Regions from separate parts of the Pseudoalteromonas sp. 2CM36K genome, predicted to be linked through region 1. Evidence: predicted binding sites of a transcription regulator. Region 1 holds the regulator's gene; each other region holds the start of a gene.
The links. Region 1 encodes sigma-54, which starts transcription at its own class of promoters, with help from an activator protein. Its sites were predicted from a motif close to GTTGGCACGNNNNTNGNNT; they were not measured.
Positions count from the first base shown of each region.

Region 2: flgB (flagellar basal body rod protein FlgB) is a predicted target of sigma-54. The motif match lies at 2,107-2,125, and genes of this name have one in related genera.
Region 3: MTN97_RS11950 (TorF family putative porin) is a predicted target of sigma-54. The motif match lies at 3,862-3,880, and genes of this name have one in related genera.

Region 1 covers NZ_JALNTK010000028.1:30,284-41,037, reverse strand. Annotated here, with positions in the region: gene MTN97_RS15875 (YgiQ family radical SAM protein) at 1-1,240, shown strand, start outside; gene mgtE (magnesium transporter) at 1,318-2,676, opposite strand; gene MTN97_RS15865 (HPr family phosphocarrier protein) at 2,783-3,055, opposite strand; gene rapZ (RNase adapter RapZ) at 3,074-3,916, opposite strand; gene ptsN (PTS IIA-like nitrogen regulatory protein PtsN) at 3,936-4,388, opposite strand; gene hpf (ribosome hibernation promoting factor) at 4,393-4,680, opposite strand; gene MTN97_RS15845 (RNA polymerase factor sigma-54) at 4,707-6,206, opposite strand; gene lptB (LPS export ABC transporter ATP-binding protein) at 6,540-7,265, opposite strand; gene lptA (lipopolysaccharide transport periplasmic protein LptA) at 7,262-7,801, opposite strand; gene lptC (LPS export ABC transporter periplasmic protein LptC) at 7,791-8,345, opposite strand; gene kdsC (3-deoxy-manno-octulosonate-8-phosphatase KdsC) at 8,342-8,893, opposite strand; gene MTN97_RS15820 (KpsF/GutQ family sugar-phosphate isomerase) at 8,894-9,865, opposite strand; gene MTN97_RS15815 (calcium/sodium antiporter) at 9,869-10,754, opposite strand, start outside.
Region 2 covers NZ_JALNTK010000035.1:10,907-21,660, reverse strand. Annotated here, with positions in the region: gene flgA (flagellar basal body P-ring formation chaperone FlgA) at 1-108, opposite strand, end outside; gene MTN97_RS17225 (chemotaxis protein) at 246-1,178, shown strand; gene MTN97_RS17220 (protein-glutamate O-methyltransferase CheR) at 1,199-2,029, shown strand; gene flgB (flagellar basal body rod protein FlgB) at 2,159-2,569, shown strand; gene flgC (flagellar basal body rod protein FlgC) at 2,572-3,003, shown strand; gene MTN97_RS17205 (flagellar hook assembly protein FlgD) at 3,017-3,694, shown strand; gene flgE (flagellar hook protein FlgE) at 3,753-5,138, shown strand; gene MTN97_RS17195 (flagellar basal body rod protein FlgF) at 5,371-6,114, shown strand; gene flgG (flagellar basal-body rod protein FlgG) at 6,136-6,924, shown strand; gene flgH (flagellar basal body L-ring protein FlgH) at 6,939-7,622, shown strand; gene MTN97_RS17180 (flagellar basal body P-ring protein FlgI) at 7,635-8,729, shown strand; gene flgJ (flagellar assembly peptidoglycan hydrolase FlgJ) at 9,008-10,003, shown strand; gene flgK (flagellar hook-associated protein FlgK) at 10,005-10,754, shown strand, end outside.
Region 3 covers NZ_JALNTK010000017.1:88,353-99,106, forward strand. Annotated here, with positions in the region: gene MTN97_RS11930 (efflux RND transporter periplasmic adaptor subunit) at 1-1,030, opposite strand, end outside; gene MTN97_RS11935 (YIP1 family protein) at 1,079-1,789, opposite strand; gene MTN97_RS11940 (hypothetical protein) at 2,051-2,716, opposite strand; gene MTN97_RS11945 (hypothetical protein) at 2,768-2,947, opposite strand; gene MTN97_RS11950 (TorF family putative porin) at 3,082-3,759, opposite strand; gene MTN97_RS11955 (hypothetical protein) at 4,134-5,297, opposite strand; gene MTN97_RS11960 (helix-turn-helix transcriptional regulator) at 5,443-5,643, opposite strand; gene MTN97_RS11965 (hypothetical protein) at 5,628-6,071, opposite strand; gene MTN97_RS11970 (AsmA family protein) at 6,308-8,278, shown strand; gene rplN (50S ribosomal protein L14) at 8,556-8,924, shown strand; gene rplX (50S ribosomal protein L24) at 8,935-9,249, shown strand; gene rplE (50S ribosomal protein L5) at 9,266-9,805, shown strand; gene rpsN (30S ribosomal protein S14) at 9,816-10,121, shown strand; gene rpsH (30S ribosomal protein S8) at 10,143-10,535, shown strand; gene rplF (50S ribosomal protein L6) at 10,549-10,754, shown strand, end outside.

The DNA.
Region 1 (10,754 bases):
TTTGCACCAAGAAACCAACCCTGGTTGTGCAAGAGCGTTGTTTCAGCGTCATGGCGATCGCTCTATTTGGGTGAACCCGCCAGCTTATCCACTTGAAACCCAAGAAATGGATGATGTGTTTGGTTTACCGTATCAGCGCATTCCGCACCCAAGTTATGGCGATAATAAAATCCCTGCTTACGATATGATTAAAACGTCGGTAAATATTATGCGCGGCTGTTTTGGCGGCTGTTCGTTTTGTTCTATTACCGAGCATGAGGGGCGCATAATACAAAGCCGTTCTCAAGAATCAATTATTGAAGAGATTGAGCAAATTAGAGATAAAGTGCCAGGCTTTACTGGGGTTATTTCTGATTTAGGCGGACCAACCGCAAATATGTACAAACTGCGTTGTACCAGTAAAAAAGCAGAGAGTACCTGTCGCCGCTTGTCGTGTGTGTATCCTGATATTTGTAAGCATATGGATACTGACCATACCCCGACTATCGATTTATATAAAAAGGCGCGTGAGGTTAAAGGGATCAAAAAGATCTTAATTGCTTCAGGCGTGCGTTATGACCTTGCTGTACGTGATCCTCGTTACGTTAAAGAGCTAGTAACTCATCATGTTGGTGGATATTTAAAAATAGCACCTGAGCACACTGAAGATGGTCCATTATCTAAAATGATGAAGCCGGGTATGGGCGCCTATGATGAATTTAAAGCGTTATTTGATAAGTACTCAAAAGAAGCGGGTAAAAAGCAGTATTTAATTCCATACTTTATTTCTGCTCACCCAGGGACTAAAGACGAAGACATGGTTAATATGGCTTTGTGGCTGAAATCGAATGACTTTAAGCTTGATCAGGTACAAAATTTTTACCCATCACCGATGGCTAATGCGACCACTATTTATCATACTGAAATGAACTCGCTACGCAATATTAAAAATAATACTGAGCAAGTTGCGGTGCCAAAGGGCGCGCGTCAGCGTCGTTTGCATAAAGCAATTTTACGTTACCATGATCCTGCCGGTTGGCCGATGATCCGTGAAGCCCTTCGTAACATGGGCAAAGCTAAACTCATTGGTAAAGGACCTAACTGTTTAGTGCCAGAAGAAGGGCGAGATGAAAGGCAAGCCAAAGGCGGTAAAGGTAACAAGGGCGGTCGCCCTGCGCTTACTCGTCATACTGGCTTTAGCCAGTTTAAAAAAGCCAACACTAAACCTAAGGTAGGTGGTAATCGCCAGCGCGCTAAGTAGCCTTAACTTATGTAAAGTAACTATCGGCTTAAACAAAAACACCGCGTATTGATGCGGTGTTTTTGTTTATAAAAAGATTAAATCAATAACCAAGTCGCAGTACCTAAGAAGGCAAATATACCAACAATATCAGTTACTGTGGTTAGTACCACACTGCCTGCAAGTGCTGGATCTATTTTCATTTTTTTAAGCAATAGTGGGATACTAGCACCCGCAATACCTGCTGCAACTAAATTCATAAACATAGCAAACGCTAAAACACCACCGAGTTTGAAATCCCATTGCCAAAGCGCAACGACACCGGCAATTAGGATAGACCAAACCATACCGTTAATCGCGCCGATAGCGAGTTCTTTTAATAATAAAAAACGTTGGTTAGTTTGGTTGATATGGCCCACCGCGATACCGCGAATAACCAAAGTTAAGGTTTGGCTGCCTGCAACCCCACCCATTGACGGGACAATACCATTGAGCACAGCAAGAATTGGTAATATAGCTAAGGTGTTTTCAAAAAAGCTCGCCACAATTGCAGCCAGCAATGCAGTTAGTAAGTTTACACCCAGCCAAATTGAGCGCTTTTTAGAGCTTTTTAACACAGGTGCAAAGGTATCTTCTTCATCATCTAAACCCGCTAAACCCAGTAAACTGTGCTCAGCGTCTTCACGAATAACATCAACGATATCATCAATGGTGATCCGCCCAAGCAAGTGTGCGTTGTCATCAACAACCGGTGCCGATATCCAGTTATGACGCTCAAACAATTGTGCAACTTCGCTCTCATCCATTGAAATAGGAATAGACTCACAGTCTTCATCCATTAACTCATGAACAATTTTTTCAGGGGGATTAGTTAATAAAGTACTCAGCGATAGGGCGCCTAAAAAGCAGTTATTTTCATCAACCACATATAAGTCATCTGTACCCTCAGGTAATTCGCCGCGTAAGCGAATATAACGTAGTACCACATCTAGAGTCACATCGGGGCGAATAGTAACGGTATCTATATTCATCAATGCGCCAGCAGAGCGCTCTTGATACGATAAAGCCTGCGTTGCACGTTCTCTATCTTGAATATCCATAGCGCTAACAACATCTTTATAAACAGTGTCAGGTAGGCTACGTAGTACTTCCCCTAAATCATCATGGCCCATGTCTTCGGTTGCAGCAGCAATGTGCTCGGGTGCCATTTGCGCAATAATGCCCAAACGTACATCTTCAGACAGCTCTTCAAGCACATCACCTTGTACATCAGGATCAACCAGTTGCCAGAGCATACGACGAATTTTATGGGGAGATGATTCTAAAAGAAGTGCGGTATCACAAGGTGCCGTTTTTGCTAGCATGCGCCTAACTTGAACAAATTGACCACTATTTAGTGACTTAGTCACCTGTTTTAGTTGTTGTAGTGGAATATCTTGTTCTAAAGCTTCAGGCATTGGCGTCCTTAATTAAATTTTATTACACGATGATGGGGTATTGCTTTATCTTACTTTATATCAGTAAACTACCTCAACCACTATTAACCTTAGCTTATAAGCAGGATCATTCTTGCTCATTAAATCGTTGGTCAATGAGTTCACCTATTGCGCTAAGTGCAGGCTCAGCGTCGGGGCCTTCGCATACCACCTTAACTTCTTTGCCTTGGCTGCTTTCGAGTAACATAAGTGCCAGCACGCTATCGCCAGCGGCTTGTTTGTCATCTTGAAATAAAGTGATTGTGGCATCAAATTGCACAGAAAGCTGAGCTAATACTGTCGCCGCTCTAGCGTGTAATCCTAATTTGTTTTTTATTAAAAATGTATTTTCTAAGCGCATGACATGTTCTCGCAAGCTTTATTCTTGTTCTCGGTGGCGAATTTTTACATTAGGATGGCTCATTGCAAAGCTTTCGCCAATGGTTTGCGCTAAATAAACAGAGCGGTGTTGCCCACCGGTGCAGCCAATTGCAATAGTTAAGTAGCTGCGGTTATTTCGTTCTAAATGCGGCAGCCATGTTTGCACAAATGTTTGAATTTGCCATGTAAATTTTTGCACTATACTGTGACTTGCTAGGTAGTCTTTTACTGGTTGATCCAGCCCTGTAAGTAGCTTTAGTTCAGGCTCCCAATGCGGGTTTGGTAAAAAACGGGCATCGAATACGTAATCTGCTTCTTTAGGGAGGCCGTGTTTAAAACCAAATGATTCAAAGGTAATGATCAGTTGTTTATCTTTTTTTCCGAGTATTTTTTCACGAATAGATTCAGCAAGCTGATGCACACTTAAATCTGTGGTATCAATCATATAATCAGCACGATTAATCAATACATCAAGTAGTTGTTTTTCTTTTTTTATGGCTAAATCAAGCGGCAAAGAATCAATAGATAAAGGGTGAAGACGACGCGTTTCTGAAAAGCGTTTTATTAATGTTTGATCGTCACTGTCTAAATAAAATACCGTTGGTTTAGTAAAACCAGGTAAATATTCAATGATTTCATTAAACTGCTGTTGCTCTTTAGGTAGGTTACGTACATCAACACTCACAGCAATTTTATTATAACTGTCGGAAACACTGCGCACTAATGATGGTAATAAATTAAGAGGAATATTGTCTACACAATAATAACCTAAGTCTTCCACAACGCGTAACGCCACAGATTTACCTGACCCTGAGCGACCGCTTATAATTATTAATTCCATTTACCACCTTTCTTTATTACTACGATTGACTGACGATAACCTGATACAGTTCGCTATCCGATTTGGCGGCGCGTAACTGTTTACAAAATTCTTTATCATTGAGCTTTTCTGCTATCGTGGCTAAGGTTTTTAAATGCTGCTTATTGTCACCATCAGGTACAATTAAGGCAACAAAAATGTCGACCGGTCTGTTATCTATCGCATCAAAATTAATAGCCGTTTCGCTCACTAATATAAGTGCAAGAGGCTCTTGTACACCACTCATACGACCATGTGGAATTGCAATTCCTCGACCTATACCTGTACTTCCAAGCTTTTCTCTTGCAGTTAATGCGTTAAGAATATCTTGTTGTGTTAAATAGGGCAGTTTATTGTGAGCCAATTCACTGATAAATTCTAAAATTCTTTTTTTACTATTAAAAAGGACCGCAGCTTTACTGCAGTCCTGACAGATAAGTGAGCTTAGTTTCATAGTGTTAGTGTCGAGCAAGTTTCTCTTTGTGTTTAATTACTTGACGATCTAGCTTGTCAATGAGCGAGTCTATAGCGGCATACATATCTTGATGCTCAGTAGAAGCAAAAATCTCAGCGCCACTAACATGAACGGTTGCTTCAGCTTTTTGGTTTAGTTTTTCTACATCGAGAATAACGTGCACATTCGTTATGTGATCAGTGTGCCTCTGTAACTTCGAAAATTTGCTATTTACGTAGTCTCTAAGCGAGTCGGTAATATCTACATGACGACCAGTTAAATTCAGTTGCATAAACATTTTCCTCTTTGTTGTACGCCTTAAATCAAACTTTTACGTTGATTAGACGGGGGAATAGCTAGAGATTCGCGATATTTTGCTATAGTTCTCCTCGCTACTTTAATTCCTTGCTCTGCCAATATATCTGCAATTTTACTATCACTCAATGGTTTAGCTGAGTTTTCTGCAGCGATTAATTTTTTAATTAATGCTCGTATTGCTGTTGATGAGCATTCGCCACCATTTTCAGTACTTACATGGCTTGAAAAGAAATATTTAAGCTCAAAAATGCCACGTGGTGTGTGCATATATTTTTGCGTAGTAACACGTGAAATAGTCGACTCGTGCATTTCCACCATTTCAGCCACATCGTTAAGTACCATAGGCTTCATCGCCTCAGGACCATGTTCAAAAAAGGCCTGTTGTTGCTGCACAATACAGTTAGTTACTTTAAGCAGTGTGTCGTTTCTACTTTCTAAGCTTTTTATAAACCATTTAGCCTCTTGTAAGTGCGAGCGAATAAACTGGCTATCACCACTTGATTTAACCGTACGCGACATAGCTGCATATTGGCTATTTACTCTGATCTTAGGCATGCTATCTGGGTTTAGTTCAACCACCCAACGGCCTTTTACTTTTTTAACCGACACGTCAGGAATAACGTACTCAGACTCTTCTCTGACAATAGTGTCTGCCGGTTTTGGGCTGAGCGTATGAATCAACGTCATGATTTCTTTAAGCTCATCTTCTTTAAGCTTTGTTTTTTTCATCAACGTGCGATAGTCACGCGCAGCCAGTAAATCAATATGATCGGTTAAGATCATTTTTGTTTCGTTTAAAAAAGGTGTGTCTTTATCAAATTGATTTAGCTGAATACACAAGCACTCTTGTAAACTACGCGCGGCTATTCCCACTGGATCAAATAGTTGAATACGCTTTAGTACCGCTTCTATTTCGTCAAGTTCAACTTCATCTTCGGCGTCGTTTTCTTGGTTAAAGCTTTCTAATATTTCTTCACAGCTAAGGGTTAGAATCCCTGAGTCGTCCACAGCTTCTACAATTGCAATAGCTATCGCTTCATCGGTAGGGCTAAACGGCGTCAGTTGAAGTTGCCACATTAAATACTCATGCAGCGTTTCAGTCGAAGAGCCTTGATAAATAGATTCATCTTCTGGCATTGGGCCCGATGAAGAGGCAGGCGCAGCACTCATATATTCATCCCAAGTAACATCCATAGCCATATCATCGCTAATGGTGTCTTTGGTCATTGCTTCGCCGCTATCTTGCTCATACTCGCTAGGTTTATCGTCAGCTGAGGCACTTAGCGTTAAGTCATCGTTATCGGCTTTTTGTTCGTTTTTACCTGCTGTGTCTTCGCTGTAATCGTGTTCTTCAACTTCAAGCAAGGGGTTGCTATCGAGCGCTTCTTGAATTTCTTGCTGGAGATCCAATGTACTGAGTTGCAATAAGCGAATTGCTTGTTGCAACTGTGGAGTCATTGTAAGTTGCTGGCCCATGCGCAGCTGTAATGATTGCCTCATGTATCTCTAACAATCCTTTTAAATTACGGTCTGTTGACCTTTGCGATTAAAATTTGTTCAAACTAGGGGCGGTTTAATTGCGGCGCGAGGTTTGTAACCTAGTGGACTAAGTCAAAACCGAGCAACAAAGAGTAAATCGTCCCTAGGCAGAACCCGAAGGGCAGCGCCTGTTTGGCATTGATGCTGCGTTATCGCCTATTTATGGGGAATACCACACCACATAGGCTCTGCCTTGCCTAAATATCAAACAGACTGCTGCAAATTCAACCTTGATAGGTCAACAGACCTAAGTATGATTAATCTTAGCAGATGCTTAGTGGAATAACACACATATTAGAGCTTGAACTGCTCGCCCAAATAAACATCGCGTACTGTTTTATCGTTTAATACGTATTCAGGAGTGCCTGATGCAATTAACTCCCCATGAGAAACTATGTAGGCTTTTTCACAAACATCAAGTGTTTCGCGCACATTATGATCTGTAATAAGGACGCCAATGCCACGGTTTTTAAGATGCTCTATAATCTTTTTAATATCTAATACTGAGATAGGATCAACCCCCGCAAAGGGTTCGTCTAAAAGGATAAATTTAGGGTTTGCTGCAAGCGCGCGAGCAATTTCAACGCGGCGACGTTCACCACCTGATAAAGCCATACCTTGACTATCGCGGATATGCTGAATGCTAAATTCATCAAGTAAATTATTTAAAGTATCTTCGCGTTGTTGTTTATTTAATTCTTTACGTGTTTCTAAGATAGCCATTAAGTTTTGATAAACAGTCAGCTTTCTAAAAATAGACGACTCTTGCGGTAAATAACCAATCCCTAAACGCGCTCGGCTGTGCATCGGTAATAAAGTAATATCTTTATCATCAATTGATATTTTGCCTTTATCGCTAGGTACAAGGCCTACAATCATATAAAAGGTGGTGGTTTTACCTGCACCATTAGGGCCAAGTAACCCCACAATACTGCCAGCTTCAACCTCTAGGCCAACGTTTTTCACCACTTCACGACCTTTGTAGCTTTTAGCTAATAGCTCTGCTTTTAATGTGCTCATGGTTGGCCTTTATCATCTTCTTTTTTATTTTCAACAGGCACTAAAATAGTGTGTACACGGTCTGTTGAGTTTTCGTCTTTTTCTGCGCTAATTAACTGCTGCTCGATATCGTAAGTGATACTTTTAGCTGTTATTTTTTGACCTGCTTGAGCAATGCTTGCATCGCCGATTAAGGTTAAAAAACGCAGCGACACATCGTAACGCACTTCATTAGCACTGGCGCTCATTATGGTGCCATCAGCTTGTGTTTCTTCAAAATATGCAGGGCTGCCTGTGGCAATTAATAACTGTTTGTTATCGCCTAGGTCATCGCGTTTATGCACTTCTAAACGGTCAGCTGTGATACGGCGATTACCATGAATAATTTCAACATTTTTCTCAAAAATGCCTACGTTTTCTTTTAATTGGCCTTCTTGTTTATCTGCACTAATTGAAATTTGATTCGCAGCGGGGGCTTCAGCAGGTTCAGCGCCATTACTGTTAAAAGCAATTAATAGTGAGGGAACAATTAAAATTTTAAATAGGTTATTGGTCATAATATAGGGTTCGCGTATGGTTAATAAGTTTAATCACCTCGGTTTTTAAATCGGCCTCAAGGCCTTTACCTGTGATTTTTAAATTAGGTCCTGTAATAACGACAGGCTGCTGTGATTGCATGGTTAATAGTTTTATATCAACATTGATGGTCTGGGCGGTGATCGTATCGATCATGGCGTTATCTACTAAGTTTTGAGCGGTTACATTACCCTCTAACACCAGTTGACGGTCGTCGTAGAGGGTTGCTTCATCGGCGTTAATACGCCATGTTTGCTGCTCGTTGTATAAAGTGAATATAGGCTTTTCAAAAAAGGTAAAACCGAGTTGTTGATACAACTCCATTTTTACCGCAGTTACCTTATGGCTCACTTTACCTTGTTCATCATAAGCCGTTTGTTTTAGCTCAATAGCGGTATAATCAGGCTTAGCAATAACTTGTGTTTCTTCGCTTGCAGTAATATCAACCTTAGTAAAATAAGGGTACCAGAGCCAAACCATACAGCTTATGAATAAAACGCTCAGTATAATGCGCGCTACATTCATGAACTCGTTCCTTGGCTAGTTAGTGGCTTGCTATTTTCGAGCATAAGTAAGTCTGTCAGCTCTCTTACCGCACCAAAACCGCCGGGTAGTTGGGTTACATAATGTGATAAACGTTTAATAAGTGGATGAGCATCGTTTACGGCAACCGCAAAACCGACTTGTTCCATTACTGGCATGTCTGGGCCATCATCACCTATATAAGCAATTTGATCATCGCTAAGCGCTAATTTTTGTTTTAATTCTTGATAGGCTATAAGTTTGTCTTCTTGGCCTTGATATATATGTTGTACGGTTAAACTGCTCATACGTTGCTGCACTATATGAGAATGGCGCCCGGTGATCACAGCGACTTCAAAACCGCTGTTAATCAGGGCTTTAATACCAAATCCGTCTTTGGTGTTAAATGCTTTGAGTTCTTCACCTTGGTTTCCAAGGTAAATACGCCCATCAGAAAATACACCATCAATATCACAAATTAATAGCTTTACTTTTTTTGCGCGCGCCTTTGCATCATCACTTAGCGGTTGATAGAGATCTTCAAATTGCATTTATAGCACTCCCGCTTTAAGTAAGTCTTGCATATTTAGTGCGCCAATCGGTTGATTATGCTCATTAATTACAATTAAGCCATTAATACGTTTTTGTTCCATAATATTTAACGCTTCAGCCGCGAGCATCTCTTGGGTGGCTGTAGTACACGACTTGGTCATCACAACATTAATTTCAGTGCTATGAATGTCAATACGTTGCTCTAAAATACGGCGTAAATCGCCATCGGTAAACAGGCCTGATAATTGCTGGTCACTATCAACAATAGCGGTCATGCCGAGTCCTTTGGCCGACATTTCAATTAAGGCATCTTTAATCGTTTGCGTCTCGTTAATGATAGGCGTATCAGCACCACTGTGCATAACATCTTTAAGAGTTAAGAGTAATCGCTTGCCTAAGCTACCACCAGGGTGCGATAGTGCAAAATCATCAGCAGTAAAGCCACGTGCTTCTAATAATGCCACCGCCATGGCATCACCCATAGCGAGTGTGGCAGTGGTACTTGCAGTAGGTGCTAAGCCCAATGAGCAGGCTTCTTGTTCAACTTTAATACACACATGCACATTTGCCAATGTTGCCATGGTTGAGCCTTGGTTGCCTGTCATGGCAATCATTTTGGCACCAATGCGCTTTAATACCGGAATAATATTAAGTACTTCGCTGGTTTCACCAGAGTTTGAAATGAGGATAACCACATCATTTGCTGTGATCATTCCTAAATCACCATGGCTTGCTTCACCCGGGTGAACAAAAAATGCGGGGCTGCCGGTACTGGCAAGAGTGGCGGCTATTTTGTTACCAATATGACCTGATTTACCCATGCCAATAACAATAATACGACCTGGGCAGTCATACATTAATTGACAGGCTTGGTTAAAGCTTTCATTGACGTATTGTGTAATATCGCTGAGTGCTTGGCGTTCAATCTCTAGAACACGTAACCCTTGTTGAATAAAGTTTAGCGTTGCCATGGGCTATCCTACTTGACTAAAAATATAACCTTGGTAAATCATAAATGCGACGATGAGCAAGCCACCTTCTATTCTATTGATACGTCTTTGACCTCTAAAGTTCAATGACATAGCAATTAGCGCCAAGGTTGCGCCAATCATAATAATAACATCACGGTTAGCTACCGAAGCATCGATAACCGATGGATTAATTAATCCTGCCAGCGGTAATACCGCTAAAATATTAAAAATATTCGAACCAACTATGTTACCCAGCGCTAAGTCATCTTCATTTTTAAGTACACCTGCAATTGAAGCTGCAAGTTCAGGTAAGCTGGTGCCTATAGCAATAATGGTCAAACCAATAACTAAGTCACTTAAGCCAAAATATTTTGCGATATCAACGGCTGAGCCAACTAAAAAGTGTGAACTAACCGGCAGTAAAATCATACCCACTACCAGCCAAAAAACAGCTTTTTTGGTTGGTACGTTGTCAGGTACTTCGTCACAGGCTTCGCTCACAAACGGATCGTCTTGGTTTTTAGCTCGCAGTGAGACAAAAATAAGTCCGCCAATAAAAACAACAAAGCCAAATAATAAGGCTGCACCTTCAAAAAATGAAAAATAGTTATCTGAAAAAATATACCAAGTTGCAATGGAGACCAGCAGTACCAGTGGAATTTCACGTTTTAACGTACTTGAAGATACTGATAAGGGTCTTAAAAGGGCAGTAATACCTAAAACTAATAAGATGTTAGTGATGTTTGAACCAACTGCATTACCCACGGCAGTATCGGTTTTATTTGCCAAAGCTGCTGAAGCCGATACCATCATTTCAGGCGCTGAAGAGCCCATAGCTACCACGGTTAAACCTACAATTAGCGTTGGCACGCCAAAGTTTTTAGCCAGT
Region 2 (10,754 bases), on a different contig from region 1:
TTGTAGCGATTCTTTACTAAATACTTGAGCCTTTAGTGGTAAAGTGAAGCAGAGGCTAGCAAGAAAATAAAAAACACTGTATCTTCTGGTTTTTTTTAACAAACTCATAATGTTTCGACTATGCTTATGGTTGCAAACAGGGTATAAATATTTTGCGTCAGAATTTAGACGCCCCCGTTGTGTTATGACGCTTTATTAATTGAAAGCAATTATCGTTCCTTATATTTGTTTTCTTAGGAGATTAAATGGCCGGCATTTTAGACTCAGTAAACCAACGTACACAGTTGGTTGGGCAAAACCGCTTGGAGTTATTGTTATTTAAGCTTAATGGGCGTCAGCGCTTTGGCATTAATGTGTTCAAAGTAAGAGAAGTTCTTCAATGCCCTCCATTAACCAGCATGCCAAAATCTAATGCTTATATTCGTGGTGTAGCACACATTCGAGGCCAAACTATTTCAGTGATTGATTTATCGATGGCTGTAGGCGGGCGGCCCATTAAAAACATTGAAGACAGTTTTATTATTATTGCTGAATATAACCGCACAGTGCAGGGTTTTTTAGTTGGTGGTGTTGAGCGAATTGTTAATATGAACTGGGAAAAAATAATGCCACCGCCATCAGGAGCAGGGCGTTATTCTTATTTAACAGCCGTCACTGAAATTGAAAATGAGTTGGTAGAAATACTCGACGTAGAAAAAATCTTAAACGAAATTTGCCCAGTTAATACTACGGTAAGTGATGATGTTGCCTCGCAAGGCACTATACAAAAAGATTTAGGCGAGAGAATAGTATTTATTGCTGATGATTCGGCTGTTGCGCGAAATCAAGTAAAACGAGCATTGGAACCATTAGGTGTAACAACTGAGTTGGCTAAAAATGGTAAAGAAGCTTTAATAAGATTAAAAGAAATTGCAGAGCTCGATTGCGTAAATGATATTACAGAGCGAGTAGGGCTACTGATTTCTGATGTAGAAATGCCAGAAATGGATGGTTATACGCTGACTGCAGAAATCAAAGCTAATCCTAAGCTCGCGCCACTACATGTGATTTTACACACATCATTGAGTGGTGTTTTTAATCAAGCGATGATTGAAAAAGTAGGAGCAGATGATTTTATTGCAAAATTTAACCCAGACGAGCTTGCAACAGCCGTTAATAAATGGGTTCATCGTGATTAATAAACATAGGTGTTATTGATTTGACTAATAAAGATTTACAGCAAAATGAATACGATCAATTTCGCTTATTTTTAGAACAACAGTGCGGTATTGTTTTAGGTGAAAATAAGCAGTATTTAGTAAAGAGCCGTTTGGCACCATTAATGTCTCGATTTAATGTTGATTCGTTATCTGAACTGGTAAGTAAAACGCTAGGTGTACATGAGCGCCAGCTGCGCGCAGCCGTTGTTGATGCCATGACAACCAATGAGACATTGTGGTTTAGAGATCAGTATCCGTTTGAGTTACTTAAAACCAGATTATTCCCTGAGTTTAAAACGTTAAATAGGCCATTAAAAATATGGTCTGCGGCGAGCTCATCAGGACAAGAACCCTACTCAATAGCGATGTCGGTTGCTGAGTTTCAATCCAGCAGCCCTGGTGTTTTAAAAATGGGTGCACAAATAATTGGTACAGATATATCAAATACCATGCTTGATATATGTAAACATGCTGAATATGACGCATTGGCATTGTCTCGCGGACTCTCTGCACAGCGCCGTAAAAAGTTTTTTAAAGACAGCGGCAATGGCATGGCACAAGTGGTTGATTCATTGAAAAAGCAAGTGAGCTTTAGGCATTTAAATTTGCTCGATTCGTACGCCTTAATGGGTAAGTTCGATATTATATTTTGCCGTAATGTTTTAATTTACTTTTCACCTGAGGTGAAAGCCAAAATAATTGCAAAATTCTCTCAAGCACTTAACCCTAAGGGGTACTTATTTTTAGGTGCGTCGGAATCTATGTCTGGTTTAAGTACTGACTTTGATATGGTGCGTTGTAACCCTGGTATCATTTACCAAAAGAAATGACCTTCATTAATATATTATCCCTCCTCTAAACGACGCCCATTGCGTCGTTTTTTGTTTTTATTATCACTATTTTCACTGCTGGCTCATTTATTGCTTTATCGGTACTGAGTCAATTTTTTGGAGGTAGTTATGGCTATCAGTTTTGATAAAGCATTAGGCGTGCATCCGCATGCGATGTTGATCCGTTCGCAAAGAGCAGAAATGCTCGCTACTAATATCGCAAATGCTGATACGCCCGGCTATAAAGCAAAAGATATCGACTTTGCCTCAGCATTAAAAACGGCAAAGTCCAACCAACTAAGCGGCAATACCATGGTAAGAACCAATGAAAAACACATTGCCGGTGGTACCCGTAGTGTAGGTGGTAATGAATTATTTCGTACGCCAAATCAAACAGATACAGGTGATGGTAACTCTGTTGATATACAAGTGGAACGGAACTTGTATACACAGAATGCTATGGAGTATCAGGCCAGTGTCCAGTTTCTTAATGGTAAATTTAAAGGCCTGAAAAAAGCCCTCGGTAGTCAAGGAGCCTAATTATGAGTTTATATAATGTGTTTAATATTGCTGGTTCAGGTATGAGCGCGCAAAACGTGCGATTAAATACCACGGCAAGTAATATCTCTAACGCCAATACAATTAGCTCTTCGCAAAATGAGACGTACCGAGCGCGACAACCTGTATTTGCTGCGGAGCTTACAAAAGCGTCAGCGTCAGCAAGCAACCCACAGGGCTCTGCCGTTGGTGTAAAAGTGTTAGGAGTGGTTGAAAGTAATAAACCACTACAAATCGAATATAACCCAAATCACCCGAGTGCGGATGAAAATGGATATATTTACAAACCCAACGTGAATGTTGTTGAGGAGATGGCAAATATGATTTCTGCTTCTCGCTCTTATCAGACAAATGTTCAAGTTGCTGATGCAGCTAAGCAAATGTTAAGTAAAACACTGCTGTTAGGTCAGCGGTAACTGAGGGTAGCTCATGAGTAACGATATTAGTACTTCTTCATCCTATATGGACTCTTTACGTTGGCAAGATAAGCAAGTGCCAAAAAAAGAAGAGAGTGATGCGTTAACCCAAGAAGATTTCTTTTCGTTGTTAACACAGCAGTTGTCATATCAAGATCCCAGCAAACCAGCTGATAACGATCAGATGATTGCACAAATGACAAACTTTACTATGGCTGAAGGGATCTCAAATTTAAACTCTAACTTTGAGTCTTTAGCTGCGTCGATGACATCAAATTCAGCATTGCAAGCATCAACATTGGTTGGTAAGCAAGCGCTGCTGGAGTCTGACACACTTGAGCTTAATGAGTCGGGTGAGGTAAAGGGAGCGATTGTTGCTGAAAAGCCGGTAGACAATTTAACGCTTCGTATTGAAGATGCATCAGGGCAATTAGTTAAAACTATTGATTTAGGCACGCAGCCTGCAGGTGCGGTTCGCTTTGCATGGGATGGTAAAAACGAAGCGGGTGAACGACTTCCTGCTGGTGAATACAAGGTTAAAGCTGAAGGCAGTACGGATGGCGAATTCTCTAGCTTACCAATTGCCTCATTCAAAAATATTGAGAGTGTTAATATTAATGGCTCAAGCGGCATTATTATTAACACAAAAGAAGGTGCGGTTAGGCTGACTGATGTCGCAGAAATCGCGTAATAGATTTTATGTATTTTTTTAGCCAATAGGCTAAATATTTTTAGGTTAGAGGTTAATTATGAGCTTCAATATTGCATTAACAGGCCTTGCTGCCGCACAAAAAGATTTAGATGTTACCGCCAATAATATTGCCAACGTAAATACCACGGGCTTTAAAGAGTCTCGCGCCGAGTTTGCTGATGTATACGCATCATCAGTATTTAGCGCCGGTAAAACAAAAAATGGTGATGGTGTACAAACCACTATGGTTGCCCAGCAGTTTCATCAAGGGTCGCTGCAGTTTACTAATAATTCACTGGATTTAGCGATCACAGGTGAGGGGTATTTTGCTACCAGTCAAGACTTAGGCGCACAAGACTTTACCTACACGCGTGCGGGTGCATTTAAGCTTAACAAAGATAACTTTGTTGTAGATGCAAATGGCAGCTTTTTACAAGGCTTTCCGGTTGACCCTTCAACAGGCGATACTACATCAGTGAGTTTAAGCACTTCATCGGCTTTACAAATACCAGATTCGTCAGGATCGCCACGTGCTACTTCAAGCGTGTATAGCTCGTTTAACTTAGATTCACGATCAATTGCACCTACAATTGCGTTTAACCCTACCGAAAGTGCAACTTATAATTCATCAACCTCAACAACCGTGTATGACTCACTCGGTGAGCCACATGTATTGCAGCTGTTTTTTGTAAAAAAAGAAGCCGAAGAATCTACGGATCCTGATGAAGACGCTAATAAGTGGGAAGTTCATGCAACACTAGACGGTAAATCATTTGGTAAAGATGGTGTTAAACAAGATGGTTCTGAAGACTTCCCCTATACAGCTCTTAGTACACTTCAGTTTAGTGCTAATGGCTTACCATTGAAAACAGATGGTGAAGATAACCTAAGTAATACGTTTAATCCTATAGAAATAGAGTCTGGGGATGATGTTGCTGGTGGCCTTTCGAATTTATTAGATAATGGCGCTACTTTCCCATCCGACATAGCTATAAATTGGCGCGATCAGACAGGTACAGCTAATAAAGTACCTACTCAATACGCAAGTCGCTTTGAAGTAAAAGCACTTGAGCAAGACGGTGCAACGGTTGGTCGTTTAGCGGGTATTGATATTGGCGCCGACGGTAAAGTTGTGGCTTCGTACAGTAATGGCGACTCAACATTTTTAGGCCAAGTGGCTATGGTGCGTTTTTCAAACTCGCAAGGTTTACAACAAGTGGGCAACACAGGTTGGAAAGCGAGTATAGCGTCAGGCGAGCCTATTGCCGGTGAACCAGGCTCTGGCACCTTAGGTAATATCAACTCATCAGCGCTTGAGCAGTCAAACGTAAACTTAACTAACGAACTAGTTGATTTGATTAGTGCGCAGCGTAATTTCCAAGCAAACTCGCGAGCGCTGGAAGTTAACTCAACAATTCAGCAAAGTATTCTACAAATTAGATAAAGCACAATTTATTAATTTGAATATTCAAGGCTGCTTAATTGCAGCCTTTTTTGTTTATAAGATCAGGTTTGAGGCGTCAGGTATCAACCTAGAACCTAGAACCTCATCCCTATAATTTCTGCAGCTACCGGCGGTATACCACATTGCTTGGCGGTGCAGTTTTACTGCTGTATTTAATGGTGGCACTTATATTGCATCTACTCATACATAGATTTCTTAATGAGTCGATGTTATGGATAAAATGGTCTACATAGCCGCATCTGGCGCTAAACAAAGCATGCAAGGGCTTGCTCTTAAAGCCAATAATTTGGCAAATGCGAATACCACTGGGTTTAAATCTGATTTTGCGCAAGCACGATCAATGCAGGCTTTCGGTGAAGGTTTGCCGACTCGTGTTTTTGCTATGCAGGAGCGCCCAGGATCAAACATGGCATCGGGCGGTGTTGTTGAAACAGGTCGCAGCCTTGATATTGCTATGAGTGATAACGCATGGCTGAGTGTTCAGGATGCCTCTGGTAATGAAGCCTATACAAAAGTGGGTTCGTTAAATATAACGGCTGAAGGTATGTTAACTACCAGCGACGGTCGTCAAGTTATTGGCGAAGGTGGGCCAGTCATATTACCTGTACCGATTGAAAAAATTGAATTTAACAAAGATGGCACTATTCAAGTTCGCCCTCAAGGTGCACCGGCTAACTTTTTAGAAGAAGTTGATCGGCTAAAAGTAGTTGATGCAAACAACGCTACACTCGAGAAGGGTAACGATGGCTTATTTAGAGCTAAACCAGGCCAAATAGTTGAAACATCAGCCAATGTACAAGTATTAGGTGGCACATTAGAAAAATCGAATGTAAATCCTGTGCATGAAATGGTCGATATGATCAGTCACCAACGCCAATTTGAATTACAAGTAAAACTGATGAAAACAGCTGAAGAGATTGACGAACGTCAAGAACAGCTGATGCGCATCGTTTAACTTTAACGTGAGGATATTATTATGAATCCAGCATTATGGATAAGTAAAACAGGGCTTGACGCTCAACAAACAGATATATCGGTTATATCAAATAACTTAGCGAATGCCAGTACAGTGGGTTACAAAAAAAGCCGCGCTATTTTTGAAGACTTACTCTACCAAAATATTAATCAACCAGGCGGTCGCTCATCGCAAGACACCGAAATGCCGTCAGGCTTAATGTTGGGCGCGGGTACGAAAGTGGTCGCTAATCAGAAAAACTTTTCCCAAGGTAACATGCTCACCACTGAAAATTCATTAGATTGGATGATTTCAGGTCCTGGCTTTTTTGAAGTATTGCAACCAGATGGCAATATTGCTTATTCGCGTAACGGCCAGTTTACTACCGACGGCGACGGGCGCGTTGTAACCTCGGGCGCTGGTTATGTTGTTCAGCCTGAAATGAATGTACCTGACGATGCACAGTCGATCACCGTATCTCAAGACGGTGAAGTGTCAGTTCGCGTTAAAGGTCAGGCCGAAAACGTGGTTATTGGTCAGATCACGATTAGTGATTTTATTAACCCGTCGGGCCTTGAGCCTATAGGGCAAAACCTTTATACCGAAACAGCGGTAAGTGGTGCGCCTGTTCAAGGTAATCCGGGGGTTGAGGGCCTAGGTACAATTATTCAAGGTTCACTTGAAACATCAAATGTAAATGTGACCGAAGAGTTGGTTAATTTGATTGAAACTCAGCGAGTTTACGAAATGAACTCAAAGGTAATTTCAGCGGTTGATGAAATGATGAGCTACATCAATCAACAATTATAGTTTTGGGGGATTGTATGCGTAATATTATGTTATTTGCAGTAGGGACTTTACTGTTAAGCGGTTGTGTATCTACACAAAATAATGAAGTAGTGCAGGACGATCCCTACTATGCACCTATGTATCCTGAGCCTAATATGGAGCCAGTGGTAGCAACGGGCTCTTTATTCAGTACTCAGTTATCGAATGACTTATATGCCGATAAAAAAGCACTTAGAACAGGCGATATCATTACGGTTAAATTGCAAGAGTCAACCCAAGCCACAAAAGCGGCTAAAACAGAAACAGATAAACAAACAGATGCTAGCCTCGATCCTGTTATTGGTTTAGGTGGTTTACCGGTTAATATTGGTGGCGATAGTATTCAATTTGGGGTTGGTAGTGATGCGTCGTTTAAAGGTGACTCAAAATCAAATCAATCAAACAGCCTAGTTGGTGATATTTCGGTTAACGTGATGCGAGTATTACCAAATGGTAATTTAGTGATTCGTGGTGAAAAATGGCTAACGCTAAATACCGGTGAAGAATTTATTCGCTTAGAGGGGTTAGTGCGTCCACAAGATGTTAATGCTGATAATACCGTTGAGTCTAATCGTATTGCGAATGCGCGTATTCAGTATTCAGGTAAGGGTCAAACTCAAGAGGCACAAAGCCCGGGTTGGTTAACGCGTTTCTTTAGTAGCTCATTGTTTCCCTTTTAGAGGACATTCAACATGAATGGTTTTAAAGTTTTTTGTTTTATGGTGCTACTAGGCTGGCAATTTACTGCCAGTGCTGAGCGAATTAAAGATGTGTCTATGGTCGAAGGGGTGCGCTCAAACCAATTAGTGGGCTATGGATTGGTTGTTGGTTTACCAGGTACCGGAGAGCAAAGCCGTTTTACCGAGCAAAGTTTTAAAGGCATGCTTAATAGTTTTGGTATTACACTACCTGCGAGTTTAAAGCCAAAAATTAAAAATGTTGCAGCAGTCGCGGTTCATGCTGAACTCCCCCCATTTAGAAAGCCAGGGCAAACTATAGATATTACTGTGTCATCAATTGGTAGTGCGGGAAGCTTACGTGGCGGTACGTTATTACAAACATTTTTAAAAGGGGTTGATGGCAATGTATACGCTATTGCACAAGGGAGCTTAATTGTTGGTGGCTTAGGTGCTGAAGGCCTAGATGGTAGCCGAGTCGTGATTAATACGCCAACCGTAGGGCGTGTGCCAAACGGTGCAACCGTTGAGCGTGCTGTTAAAAGCCCATTTATGCAAAACGATTATATTACCTTTAATTTAAACCGTCCGGACTTTACAACCGCAAAACGTTTAGAGAAAACCATTAATGATTTAATCGGCCCAAATAGCGCACAAGCACTCGATGCCGCCTCTATTCGGGTTGTTGCGCCACGAGATGCCTCGCAGCGCGTATCGTATTTATCAACTCTTGAAAACTTAGAGTTTAAGCCTGCGGATACTTCGGCAAAAATAATTGTTAATTCGCGTACCGGCACCATCGTTATAGGCAAAAATGTAAAATTACAACCTGCGGCAATTACCCATGGTGGTTTAACAGTCACGATTGCTGAGCAACAAAATGTGGCGCAGCCAAACCCGTTAGCAGAAGGCGAAACCGTGGTTACACAGCAAAGTATTATTGATGTTAATCAAGATGATTCACGCGCTTTTGTATTTGATCCTGGTGTGAGTCTTGATGATTTAGTTCGCGCAATTAATGAAGTTGGCGCTGCTCCTGGTGATTTAATGGCGATTCTTGAAGCACTTAAAGAAGCCGGTGCCATAAATGGTCAGCTTGTTGTAATTTAGTTTTATAAGACCCTATTTAGGGTCTTTAACAGTTAACCTAAAAAAGACGCGGCATAAAGCCGCTGCTACCTCAGCAATATAAACCTACACAATAAGTAGCAGCGAGTTTACCTCGCGTCTCTCACTTAGTTTAATCTCTGCCTAGAACCTAGAACCTAGAACCTAGAACCTAGAACCTAGAACCTAGAACCTAGAACCTAGAACCTAGAACCTTTCACTTCACTTGGCTCAATTATTGCATTTAACTAAGAATTATTAATTATTGTGTCAAAAAGCTGATGGAAACAAATCATCTAGATAAGCAAAACTTTTTTGATTTAGGCAACTTAGACTCTTTGCGTCGAGATGCTTTAAACAGCGGTGATGCATCAACCGATGCATCTAAAGCGGCGTTAAAAAAAGCAGCGGCACAATTTGAAGCTATTTTCACCCAAATGCTGCTTAAAAGTATGCGTAAAGCTAATGAGGCTTTTGAAGATAAAGAAAGCCCGTTTAATGCTAGCGGCGTGAAATTTTTTGAAGAAATGCACGACCAACAAATGGCCACAGAGCTTTCATCAAATGGCTCTTTGGGACTTGCAGATTTAATTGTGCAGCAACTATCGCCAGATGGAAAAAACTTTATGCCAGGCTCTGTTCTTCGCACAACGTCTGATTTCTTTAGTGACCAACGTGCAGGTAGCACCTTACCTCATCAAGAAAACCAAAAGGTCATTGAAAAAGTATCGCTCGTTGATTCAACTGAAAAAAGCGAACCAAACACAGCGCCTAAGACATTTGAAAATGCTGAGGAATTTGTAAGCACCGTGTGGGAGCACGCAAAAACAGCGGCTAAAAAAATTGGTTTAAATCCGGCGGTTATGGTCGCGCAAGCGGCATTAGAAACTGGCTGGGGTAAACATATTATTAGTAAAGGTGATGGTAATAGCTCAAACAACTTATTCAATATTAAGTCAGATAAAAGTTGGCAGGGTGAAAAGGCCAGTAAGGTCACTTTAGAGTTTGAGCAAGGTGCTGCAGTTAAAAAGCAAGCAAGCTTTAGAGCGTATGATTCGATAAAAGATAGCGTGAATGATTTTGTAGATTTTTTAACACAAAACCCGCGCTATCAAGATGCATTAAACAATACGGCAAAGCCGCATAAGTTCTTAGACTCTTTACAGCAAGCCGGTTATGCAACCGACCCTAATTATGCTGACAAAATAAAAAGGGTGTTAAACAGTAACGAATTGAAGAATATCGCCACAAGCGTGATCCGCCAAGGAGTAGAGTAACATGTCGTTTAATTTATTAAATATTGCAAATTCAGGAATAAGAGCAAACTCTGAGTTATTGCAAACGACAAGTAAAAACATCTCAAATGTTAATACCGAAGGGTATGTACGTGAGCGCACCGAATTTACCACCATGATTGATAATCAGGTGGGCCGTGGTCAAACGTACCGGTTATTGAATGAGTTTGCGCAAAAGCAATTAAATCGAGATACTTCAAATAAAAGTTTTTTTGATCAATTCGTTAGTGAAGCGAGTCGGGTTGATCAAATTTTTTCAGAAAAATCAAATAGCCTATCAACTAGTATCAACTCAATGTTTAATAACGTGCAAGAAGCGCTTAATCAACCTTCCTCAACAGTTGCTCGTTCATTAGTGATGAGTGATGCACAAAATTTAGTTGATCAAATGGACCGACTTGCAGGTATTGTTTCTGAGCAAAAAGCGGTTGTTAATGAGCAATTAGAGATCTTTTCTGAAGAGGCTAATACGCTTATTGAAAGTATTAGTTCGCTGAATCAAGAAATTGCGGGTGTTCATGGTACCAGGAATGAAGCCGATGCGAGCTCAGCTTACAATGAGCGTGATAAAGCAATTCGCGATTTATCTGAGCTGATTGATATAGAAACACTCGATGGCCCCAATGGTGAAAAACAAGTGTTTATGGGCAGCGGTGAAGCCGTTGTAATGCAAAACGGCTCGTTTAACTTGTTTTCGATGCGCGGCGACCCGGATCCAAACTTTAAAGAACTG
Region 3 (10,754 bases), on a different contig from region 1:
AAGAAATACCCACTTCTACATAGGCTTTGCTTACAGTGTTATCGTCGTTTAAACGCCATACAAACGTTTTGTCATCTTCTTTTTGTACGGCTTCGATAGGGAGCTTTAAGCCATTCACAGCAAGGCTTGTTGCGATTTCTGCACGGCAGCTCATACCTGCATATAGTTGCCTATCGGTATTATCAAGTAACACTTTCACTCGAAATGATAAACCTTGTGAACCTGCTTGGTTTTTTGCTGACGTACCAATGTTAATGACCTTGCCAGTGAAGGGTTGATTGGGGTACGCAGCAGCATAAATATCTGCATGCTGGTCCAATTTAATGCCAGCAATATCAGTTTCATCAACTCTGAGCTCAGCTAAAATAGCGCTTGGGTCGGCAACCAGCATTAAATCTGAGCCAATAATATTAGTGGTGCCGGCAATAACGGTTTCGCCTTCTTTAATATTTACTGAGGCGAGCAAACCACTCATTGGAGCACGAAATACACTTTTGCTAAGTCTATCTTCAGCGATTGAAAGAGAGGCTTTGGCTTGATTATAAGACTCTACTCTGGCTTCAATATCTATTTTGGCAAGGTCGCGTGCATTTTGTAAGTTCTCGTATACTTCTTGCCCTGCTAGGCCTACGTCATAAAGCTCTTTTTGACGTTTAAGCTGACGTTCAATATTCAAAAGGCGTGTTTTACTATGTTTTATTTCTATTTCGCTAGCTCGCAATACCGCTTTATTACGTGTTACTTCTGACTCAAAAGCAGTGGTATCTAAGCGCATTAAAATGTCGCCTTGTTTTACACTTTGCCCTTCTTCAACAAACACCTTGTCGACTCGTCCGGTTACCTCTGAACGTAACTGCACTTGAGTATTAAAGACTAAATTGCCAGAGGCCATAATGGAGTCTGCAATACTACCTTGCTCAACCTGTGCAACATTTACCTCTGGTGCTTTTTCATCGTCAGTAATTTGCTTTGATACAACAAGAGCAATAAAAGCTGCAATTGCAAGGGTAATGATAATCGCTTTTTTCATTTTTATTTCCGTATTTATGAGTAGGCAGAAAAGTTTGTCTACATTCCTTTAAGCAACAATAATAATTGTCCAGATGCTGTAAATGATAATGGTCGGTAGCGCAGCAAAAAGAAGTGCTTTATTAAAGCTGAAATTAGTCCAACACTTTAACCCAATAGCAACCAAAGCTATGCTCCAAAGACTAAAAATACTTAAACTCTCCATCATATTATAGAAGCTATCTCCAAGCTCTAACCCCAGAAATAACTGATTTATAGACGCGTAATTGAATAAACTAATAGGTAATTCATTGTTACTGGCTGTAAGAACTAGCGCAACAACACCTAAACTTGAAATAACCATGGGCATCATGCTCCAAACACCAAAACCATACCACGCACCATAGCTATAATTAGCATCAGGGTCTTGCTTAGATATCAACATGTAATACCCAGATAGGAGTGCATTTATAAAAAGAAGGCCGAAAATACCCCCTCCAATTGCAAACCACACTTGGTTATCGAGGCTTTGCTCCATACTTTGACGGATCATTTTTTTCTCACCGATTGTGGCATCCACACTCGCTGCAGCAACCTGCTGGTCTAAAATAAATTGTGAGTCTGCAGTGGTATAAAATGTATAAGCAGAGGCTGCAAGGGTTAGAGCGAGAAGTGCAAAAGCAAGCCAAGACCAGCCTTTAGCTTCTTTTAGCCCATTAAAAGCCTTGCTTGGGCTGATAAAAATATCGATACAAGCAGAAAGCGCGTTAGATGACTTCATTATTATTCCTTAATAACCTATTTGTGGGTTGGTAAACAATTGATACCAATGAGTAGATTAATAATATAGGAAAAAGCAGGTACTAATTTCACTCAATTGTAACCGATTGTTAACAAAAGGTGGTGTGTTATAAAAAGTAGAGTGTAAAGTGCGTATTACTAAGCTCTATAGCTATTAGGTAGTTTCAATATGTTGATTAATCAGGAGTGAAATTCAATTGTTATGTGGCTGTATTTGAGGTAAATACAGCCATTTATCTAATTAGCTATCAGATAAACTTAAACCGCTAGGGTTATCTGTTGCGATGTATAGTGCTTTGAGTTTTTTATCACCATTTTCGGTTTCAGTAAATTGCTGAAAAGAATAGTTTTTAGAAAAACTTGAAAGAGTCTCAATAGATGCTTGATTACTACTTTGTGTATAAGTAAGTTCTAGTGCGCAAACCTTCCCTGCACACTCGAGATCTTGCTGTAAAATAGTCACGTCTTTTAATTCATTTAGAATAAACTCATTTAGCTTATCTTTACGTATTTGTGCTATTTCAGAGTATTCAATATCAGACATGCGCTGCAGTAATATTGAAGTATCATTTTTAAATACGTCGTCCAATGCTTTTTTTGAAACAAATTCTTTTCCATCCTCAGTTGAAACAAACTCTTCAGAGAAAACATGAGGGTTTGAAGTAGATGATTTAGATATCGTTGCCACTTTTTGATCTACAACTTTGTGCTGTTTGACAGATGGTTCAGGGGTTTTACTTAATAGGGTATTTGGCTCAATTGGAGGCTTAGCGTTTTCATTACTAATAACGGTTTCATCAGTTGATTGTATGTGGGTTAGCGGAGGTTTTGAAGGCTGCTCTGTATTTAAAATACTAATACCCACAGCGGTGACAATAATAAGTGCAATTAAAAATACGTATTTCATTTTACTATCCTTAGAAGAGAAAGGCATACGCCTTTATAATAACGCTTAACTTTACTTTATCATGCAAGTAACACGACCACCATCAGAGCAAGAGTAGCTAACAGTATTGCCATCATGCACAACGGTCATGCTACCTGATGTGCAACTGCATGTCATGGTTGCATAACTTAATGAGCTCATTGTAATTAGAGTAAGTGCTAAAATAGCGGTAACTTTCTTTGATAAATTCATAATAATCCTTAATCGTGATTTGGAATTTAAATGTTATCTTATTGTTTTTTTTGTAAATAATTATTTTTCTGGATGGTTTATATATAAAAAAGGGCCTTTCGGCCCTTAGTGTTGCAGCAAGTAACACATTCTTTTTATAGGTTAAAGTCGACAGCGTAGGCTACATAAGCTTTTACATCTGAGCCGTCCATGTCGTTATCAGATAGGCCAAAAGTAAAACCATCTTTAGACACCGATACACCATAATCAATAATATTTTCATCACCGATGAAATCGCCTGAGTAATGCCCTATGTGTAGCGCCATTTCAGTGCCATTGCTACCAACAGCGAAGCTGTAATCGGCGTTTAAATACAGTGAATCACCAAAATCAGTACCATCACCACTGGCAGCAGATGTTGCAAGTACGGCCGCACCAAATGTAAAACCTTGCACACTAATGCTACCGTAAACTTCTGAAAAATCAGCATCGGCACCTGATGCCGCATCTGGGTAAGCGTAATAAATATAACCTACGTCATAACTTACGTTTTCATTAATAGCGCCGCCAAAACCGGCGTATAAATCTAGTTCGTAGGTCATTTCATCGGCCCAAGACGCATTTGACGCCCACGTACCCGCATAAAATCCAGATTCATTAGCGTAATCAATACCGCCAGATACAGCTGCATCGCCCCCAGTTTGCTCTTGTCCGCGCCATAAGTAGTTAGAAGTAGCGGCTGCATTGGCTGTTACTTCGGCAAATGCAGTAGTTGATGTCATTCCTGTTAATGCCAATGCACTGATGAGTATTGTTTTTTGTAGTTTTAGCATGTTTCATTTCCCATTGTATGATTTTGCACGCCAAGGTTTTTTATTATAAACGACTACAACCTTTTGAACGGCGGCGTATTATTACGTTACTGCAGGGGGGAATTGCACTGTATGTGCCAGCTTCCATTTATTCAATAAAAAATAAATTTTATATTATAAAACAAGGTGTTGAAATTATGCGCAAAGACGCTTTGTGAAAAGTATGTAAGGAAAGAACACACTGCTGGTGCAAAAAAAAAGCCTGGCTGCACCATTAGAGCGCTACCAGGCTATCTATATTAGGATCTATTGGCCTTTGAAAATTTAACCTTGAAAGGTCTACAGACCCTAACGTTAAGCTAGTTTATTAAAGCTAATTGCGTTTGATATACGTTTTATCCAAAAATGGTACGCATAAGTGTAATTGTTTCGTTTACACCACGGCCTTTTTGTACTTCGCTAATAATAGAATCACGCTTAGCACGAATATGCTCTGGGATGTCATCAGCAGCAAGTGCGCGGTCCACTAATATTTCAGCCGATTCTTTGCCGCGGCGTGGCGCTTTACTGCTGCTAGAAGTGCTACGTGTAGGTTTATTTAGTAGCTTAATGTAGTTAGAGTTATCTGCAGTATTCGTATCTGCATAATAAAAAAAGCAAGGTATTAGCGCTTTAATATCCACTAACTGAGTTTCTAGTTCATTACCTGCATTGGCCATTTTAAACCATGACATAGCGTGAATGCTTTGTACTACATCTTGCCAGTAACGCTCAAAGTCACGGTTATTTAATTTGGTGATACCAAGTGCGGAGCAAAGTGCATCTAAGCGACTGTTACTAATCGGTGTAAATACATCAGGGCGGCGCATTGCTAATAAACGGGTTGCAGGCGCTAGTGTTGGTTTTTCATCACTGCCATTAAATGCACTCAAGTAAGCAGTTACAAATTGTTGGTAATTACTTTGCGCTACATCACCCTCAAGTGGGATATTGCTCAGGGCATCGTCAAATGCACCTGGCAAGTCAGCCAACATCTGGTGAAAGCCTTTAGCACTTTTTGTAGAGGCAAACCATTCTACATCAAAGTTATAAGTACTCGGGTCGAGTGACGCCATGTGCTTACCGCTAAAAGCGAGTAAGTCTTCAGGGATCATGTCTTTTAATGGTTGTTCACGTAGGCCTGAGATATAAGCAGTTAAACGTAATTGCTCATCAAGTGCCACCAGTTCTTTATGTTGTTCTACAAACATACTCACTACCGGCCAAGGTGCTACCCGTAATGTTTTTAGCTGTAAAAAGCTAATTGCTGAGGTTAGCTGGTCGTGCAGCTTTTTTAAAACTGGCAGTTGTTGTGGCTCTAGTAAGTCGTAATTTATGCGGTCTTTACTTGCACTTAGTAGCTCATAACACCAGCCTAAAAAATCCTCTGGGTGGTTTTCTACTTTCACGGCCATTAGGTTTAGGCTTAGTTCTGAAGCTTGCTTCAAGATGTTTTGGTAAATTTGACTTTCTTGTTCGCCTAGCGCCATTTTTGACGGTGAAATTAGCAGTTTTTTCATGCCTTGTAGAGTCTCCGAGTAGATACATTTTTTAGCTGCTTTATTTTAGCGCAAATACGCCAATAGCAACAGGGCCGTGCATAATACCTAACAATTCAAGGGATGCAATCATGATGCTTAATATAAGTACCATGATTGCCGAGGTTTAATCATGCTCTTGCAGCGTAAACAAGCTTTCAACGGAAGTATTAAAGTGCCTCGCTATTTTAAGCGCAATTATTACCGATGGCGTAAATCGGTTTGTTTCTACAGTGCTTATTGTTTTGCGTGATACATTAATAGCGTCAGCGAGCTCTTGCTGTGAAAGCCCTGCCTCTTTACGAAATTTTGCTATGTTATTTTGCACTTTGACTCCTGGTCACGACTTTGCCAAAAAGTAGAAATTCCGTACACTAAACACATAATAGCAAGGTAAAAAGTAGCCATCATGCTATGAGATATATGTAAAGTTAGGCCTTCAGAGAATAAATAAACCGTGCCCATACTAAATAACAATGCTAATACAACATGTTTATAAGCAATTGTATCTATAGTCTTTAAGTATTCATCTTTATAAGTAAGGTGGTATTTCATTCTCCATGTAAAGCCACCTCTAATTACAAACATAAGGAAAGTACCAAGAAATGCGGTGCTTCCTAAAATCAGCAACGGCGCTGACGTGTTTCCGATAATGGGGTAGCCACTGATTATTAGTAACGTAATACCCATAAATATCGAAAACCATGCGTTGTGAGTCATAAATTTTTCTTCAGTTTTAATATCTTGTTGTTTCATAAAGTCCATCCTGTGAAAGTGTTAATTTATATTTTGTAACCTCTAGGTATCAATGTAACCTTGGGGTATCATTTTGTCAATTATTTCTTGTAATCTAAGGGTATCAAAATGTTTCAGTTACAACTCATATACCCACGTTAGAATGTAGAAAAGTAGCTTTTTAGTTATTGGGCAATGCTTTTAGTGTTAACTCCCGCTATGATAAGAACATTATTTGCACGTTTGAAAGGATGATCATGAAGACCTTATTTAAAATTATTGGTGTCATTTTATTGCTATGCATAGCGTTAATTGTTGCTGCACCATTTTTAATTCCTACCGATACCATTTTTAATAAAGTGTCTGAGCAGGTTGAAAAAACAACAGGGCGCACACTTACTATTAAAGGTGATAAAACGCTTAGTGTATTTCCTGCATTAAAGTTAGAGCTTAACGATGTGCACTTTGCAAACATGCAGACAGGCTCGCGCGACGACATGGCAAGTATGGAGCAATTAGCTGTGCATATACCCTGGTTATCGTTATTTGGCGGCGAATTCAAACTAGATAAGTTTGTTATTAACGAGCCCAATATTTTATTAGAAACTGATAAGAACGGTAAAGCTAACTGGCAGCTGTTTGATGCTGTAGCCGAACAGCCGCAAGTGCAAACTCAATCAGGTGAGGCTGTCAAACTACCAGAAAACTTTGATATAGAGTTAGGTGAAGTGGCTATTTACGGTGGTACGTTTACTTACCTAGATGGGCAAACAGGCGCTAAACAACAAATTAGTGACTTGGAATTGGCTATTTTACTTCCTTCACTACGTAAAACACTAGAGATCAAAGGCGGCATTACATATATGCAAGAGCGCTTTGAGCTAGATGTAAAACTTGATACGCCAGCAAAGGCTATTGAAGGAGCGATGTTTGAGGTTACTCAAAGCGTAGACTCTCGCTTGGTCGACCTTACTTTTAACGGCAGTATTGCGCAACAAGGAAAAGATATAAAAGGTGAGTTAGCGCTCAGTGGTGATTCTGTTAAAGAGCTAGCAACTTGGCAGGGAGTAGACTTAAACGCCAAAGAAAATGCATTTAATGCGTTTAGCGTAAACAGTAAAATGCACCTTATAGATGATACGTTTAACTTAGAAGAGCTGATTGCTACCCTAGATGAATTAGAGATTAAAGGAAAAAGTGAAGTAAACTTAGGCAATAAACTAGCGGTTAATGCTGATATAGACCTAGGTATGCTTGATTTGAATCCCTACTTACCGGAGTCAGTAGCAAAGCAGCAAGCGCCGCAAAGCGAAGAACCTAAAGCCGCACAGCCGATTGTTTGGGACGATACTAAAATTGATTTAAGCGCTTTAAATGCACTTAATGCTAACGTAGTTATTCGTTCAAGCGGTTTAAAAGCGAATGATATTAAGCTCGGTGCGAATCAATTTACAGTCGACTTAAACAACAGCGTTGCTAAATTAAGCTTAGATAGCTTTAAAGCCTATGAGGGCACCGGTAAAGGGGTCATTAATATAAATGCGCAGCAAACGCCGTATAAAATAAGCACAAATTTTGATTTAGCCGACATAGACGCACAACCGTTACTCACTGATGCGGCTGGCTTTGATAAACTTATGGGTAAAGGGTCATTGAATTGGAACTTAACCACGACCGGCCAAAGTCAAAAAACCTTTATTGATGCTTTAAACGGCAAGATTGGCTTTGAATTTGCTGATGGGGCAGTCAAGGGCGCAAACATCGCTGAAATGGTTCGTAAAGGCAAAGAGCTTATTTCCGGTAATCTTGGCGCTGTAAGCGAGGGCTTAGATACGGGCTTTGAAGAATCAGAGCAAACTGACTTTTCTGCGCTCACTGGTAGCTTTAATTTTACGAATGGCGTGGGATATAATAATGATCTATCCCTGGTGAGCCCACTTATTCGTATTACAGGTGAGGGCGATGTAGATTTACCCAAAACCAGTGTTGATTATCGGTTAGTAACAGGTATTGTTGATTCAATTGAAGGGCAAGGTACAACAGATGATAGCACGGGCTTTAAAATCCCACTGCGAATAAAAGGCCCATTCCATGACGTTGGCTTTAAACTAGATGTAAGCAATGCACTTAAAGATAAAGCAAAACAAAAACTCGATGACGTCAAAGAAAAGGCAAAAGAGAAAGCCAAAGACAAAGTAAAAGATAAATTAAAAGGACTATTTGGCTAAAGCCATTTACTCCAGAAAAAAAGAAACAGGGCGCTAATTGCGCCTTGTTTGTTTTACAACCACTTGTAAAATAGCTACATAGCGGTTTTTACTCAGTTTTAATCTGCCCCTCTATTAAATTAATTAAAAAATAACCTACCACTCCCCCCTTAATGCTGATACAATTGCCCGCCCTTAAGAGACATCTAGTATGTTTTTTGAGTGGAATTCAATCGAAATGTCTTGATTTTAAACAAATTTAAGACAAGTTGTAATTACTACACCGGAGGTCATTAACATGATCCAAATGCAAACTCAGCTGGAAGTTGCTGATAACAGCGGCGCTCGCAAAGTGCAGTGTATAAAAGTCCTTGGTGGTTCACACCGTCGCTATGCAGCGATTGGCGATATCATTAAAGTTTCTGTAAAAGAAGCGATTCCTCGCGGTAAAGTGAAGAAAGGTGATGTTAAAAACGCGGTAGTTGTGCGTACCAAAAAAGGCGTTCGTCGTCCAGACGGTTCATTGATCCGTTTCGACAGCAATGCGGCTGTTATCTTAAATGATAACTTGCAGCCTATTGGTACTCGTATTTTCGGCCCTGTGACTCGCGAACTTCGTAATGAAAAGTTCATGAAAATCGTTTCACTAGCCCCAGAAGTACTGTAAGGAGTCTATCATGGCAGCAAAAATCCGTCGTGATGACGAAGTAATCGTACTAGCAGGTAAAGACAAAGGTAAGCGCGGCAAAGTGCTTTCAGTTGTAACCGAGTCTGGTCGAGTATTTGTCGAAGGCATTAACTTAATCAAGAAACACCAAAAGCCGGTTCCACAGTTGAACCAAGCTGGCGGTATTGTTGAGAAAGAAGCGTCTATCGACGTATCAAACGTTGCGATCTACAACTCGGAAACGAGCAAAGCAGATCGTGTAGGTTTCAAGATTGAAGATGGTAAGAAATTACGTATCTTTAAATCTACTGGTAAAACTATCTAATAGTTGGAGTAGAATGATGGCGAAACTGCATGAAGTATATAAAGACAAAGTAGTTGCTGAACTTCAAGAGAAGTTTGGTTTCAGCTCTGTCATGCAAGTCCCTCAGATCGAAAAGATCACATTAAACATGGGTGTGGGCGAAGCCTTAGCTGACAAGAAGATTTTAGATAACGCTGTTGCGGATCTAGAAGCTATTTCTGGTCAGAAACCTTTAATCACTAAAGCACGCAAATCTGTTGCTGGCTTCAAAGTGCGTGAAGGTTACCCGATTGGTTGTAAAGTAACCTTACGCGGCGAGCGTATGTGGGACTTTTTTGAGCGTTTGGTTTCAATCGCTATCCCACGTATCCGTGACTTCCGTGGTGTGAGTGCTAAGTCTTTTGATGGACGCGGTAACTACAGCATGGGCGTACGTGAACAAATCATCTTCCCAGAAATTGATTATGATAAAGTAGACCGTGTACGCGGTATGGATATCACAATCACTACATCTGCGAAATCAGATGAGGAAGGCCGTGCGTTGTTAGAAGCGTTTAACTTCCCATTCAAGAAATAAGGGTAGGGTTATGGCAAAGAATTCTATGAAAGCGCGCGAAGCAAAGCGCACTAAACTAGTTGCTCAGTACGCTGAAAAGCGTGCAGCACTAAAAGCTATCATCAGTGATGTTAATACATCTGAAGATGATCGTTGGGACGCGGTACTTAAGCTACAAGCTTTACCTCGTGATTCTAGCCCTGCACGTCAACGTAATCGTTGTAACATTACGGGCCGCCCACATGGTTTCCTTCGCAAATTCGGCATGAGCCGTATTAAAGTTCGCGAAGCAGCTATGCGCGGTGAAATTCCTGGCCTTAAAAAGGCTAGCTGGTAATAGAATCATGGGAGTAAGACTATGAGCTTGCAAGATCCTATCGCGGATTTATTTACACGAATCCGTAACGGTCAGTCAGCGAAGAAAGTATCTGTAACGATGCCTAATTCGAAACTGAAAGTAGCAGTAGCTAATGTATTAAAAAATGAAGGTTACATCGCAGACTTCTCAGTAAGTGGTGATGTAAAACCTGAGCTTTCTATCGAGTTAAAGTACTTCGAAGGCAAAGCTGTTATTGAAAATATCCAGCGTGTAAGTCGCCCTGGTCTACGTATCTATAAGAGACGTGACGAATTACCAAAGGTAATGGGTGGTTTAGGTATCGCTATCGTATCAACTTCTAAAGGCCTAATGACAGACCGCGCAGCACGTAGTGCAGGCGTTGGTGGTGAAATCATTGGTTTTGTAGCTTAATCGGAGGGGAACTATGTCTCGCATAGCAAAGGCACCAATAAACGTTCCTGCCGGTGTAGAAGTTACATTAAAAGGCCAGGAAATCACAGTTAAAGGCAAAAACGGTGAACTTACTCGTACTATCAACGATGCAGTTGAAGTACAAGTTAACGACAACGTTATTACAACTTTACCTCGTGAAGGCGTAGCCAATGCATGGGCACAAGCAGGTACTGCTCG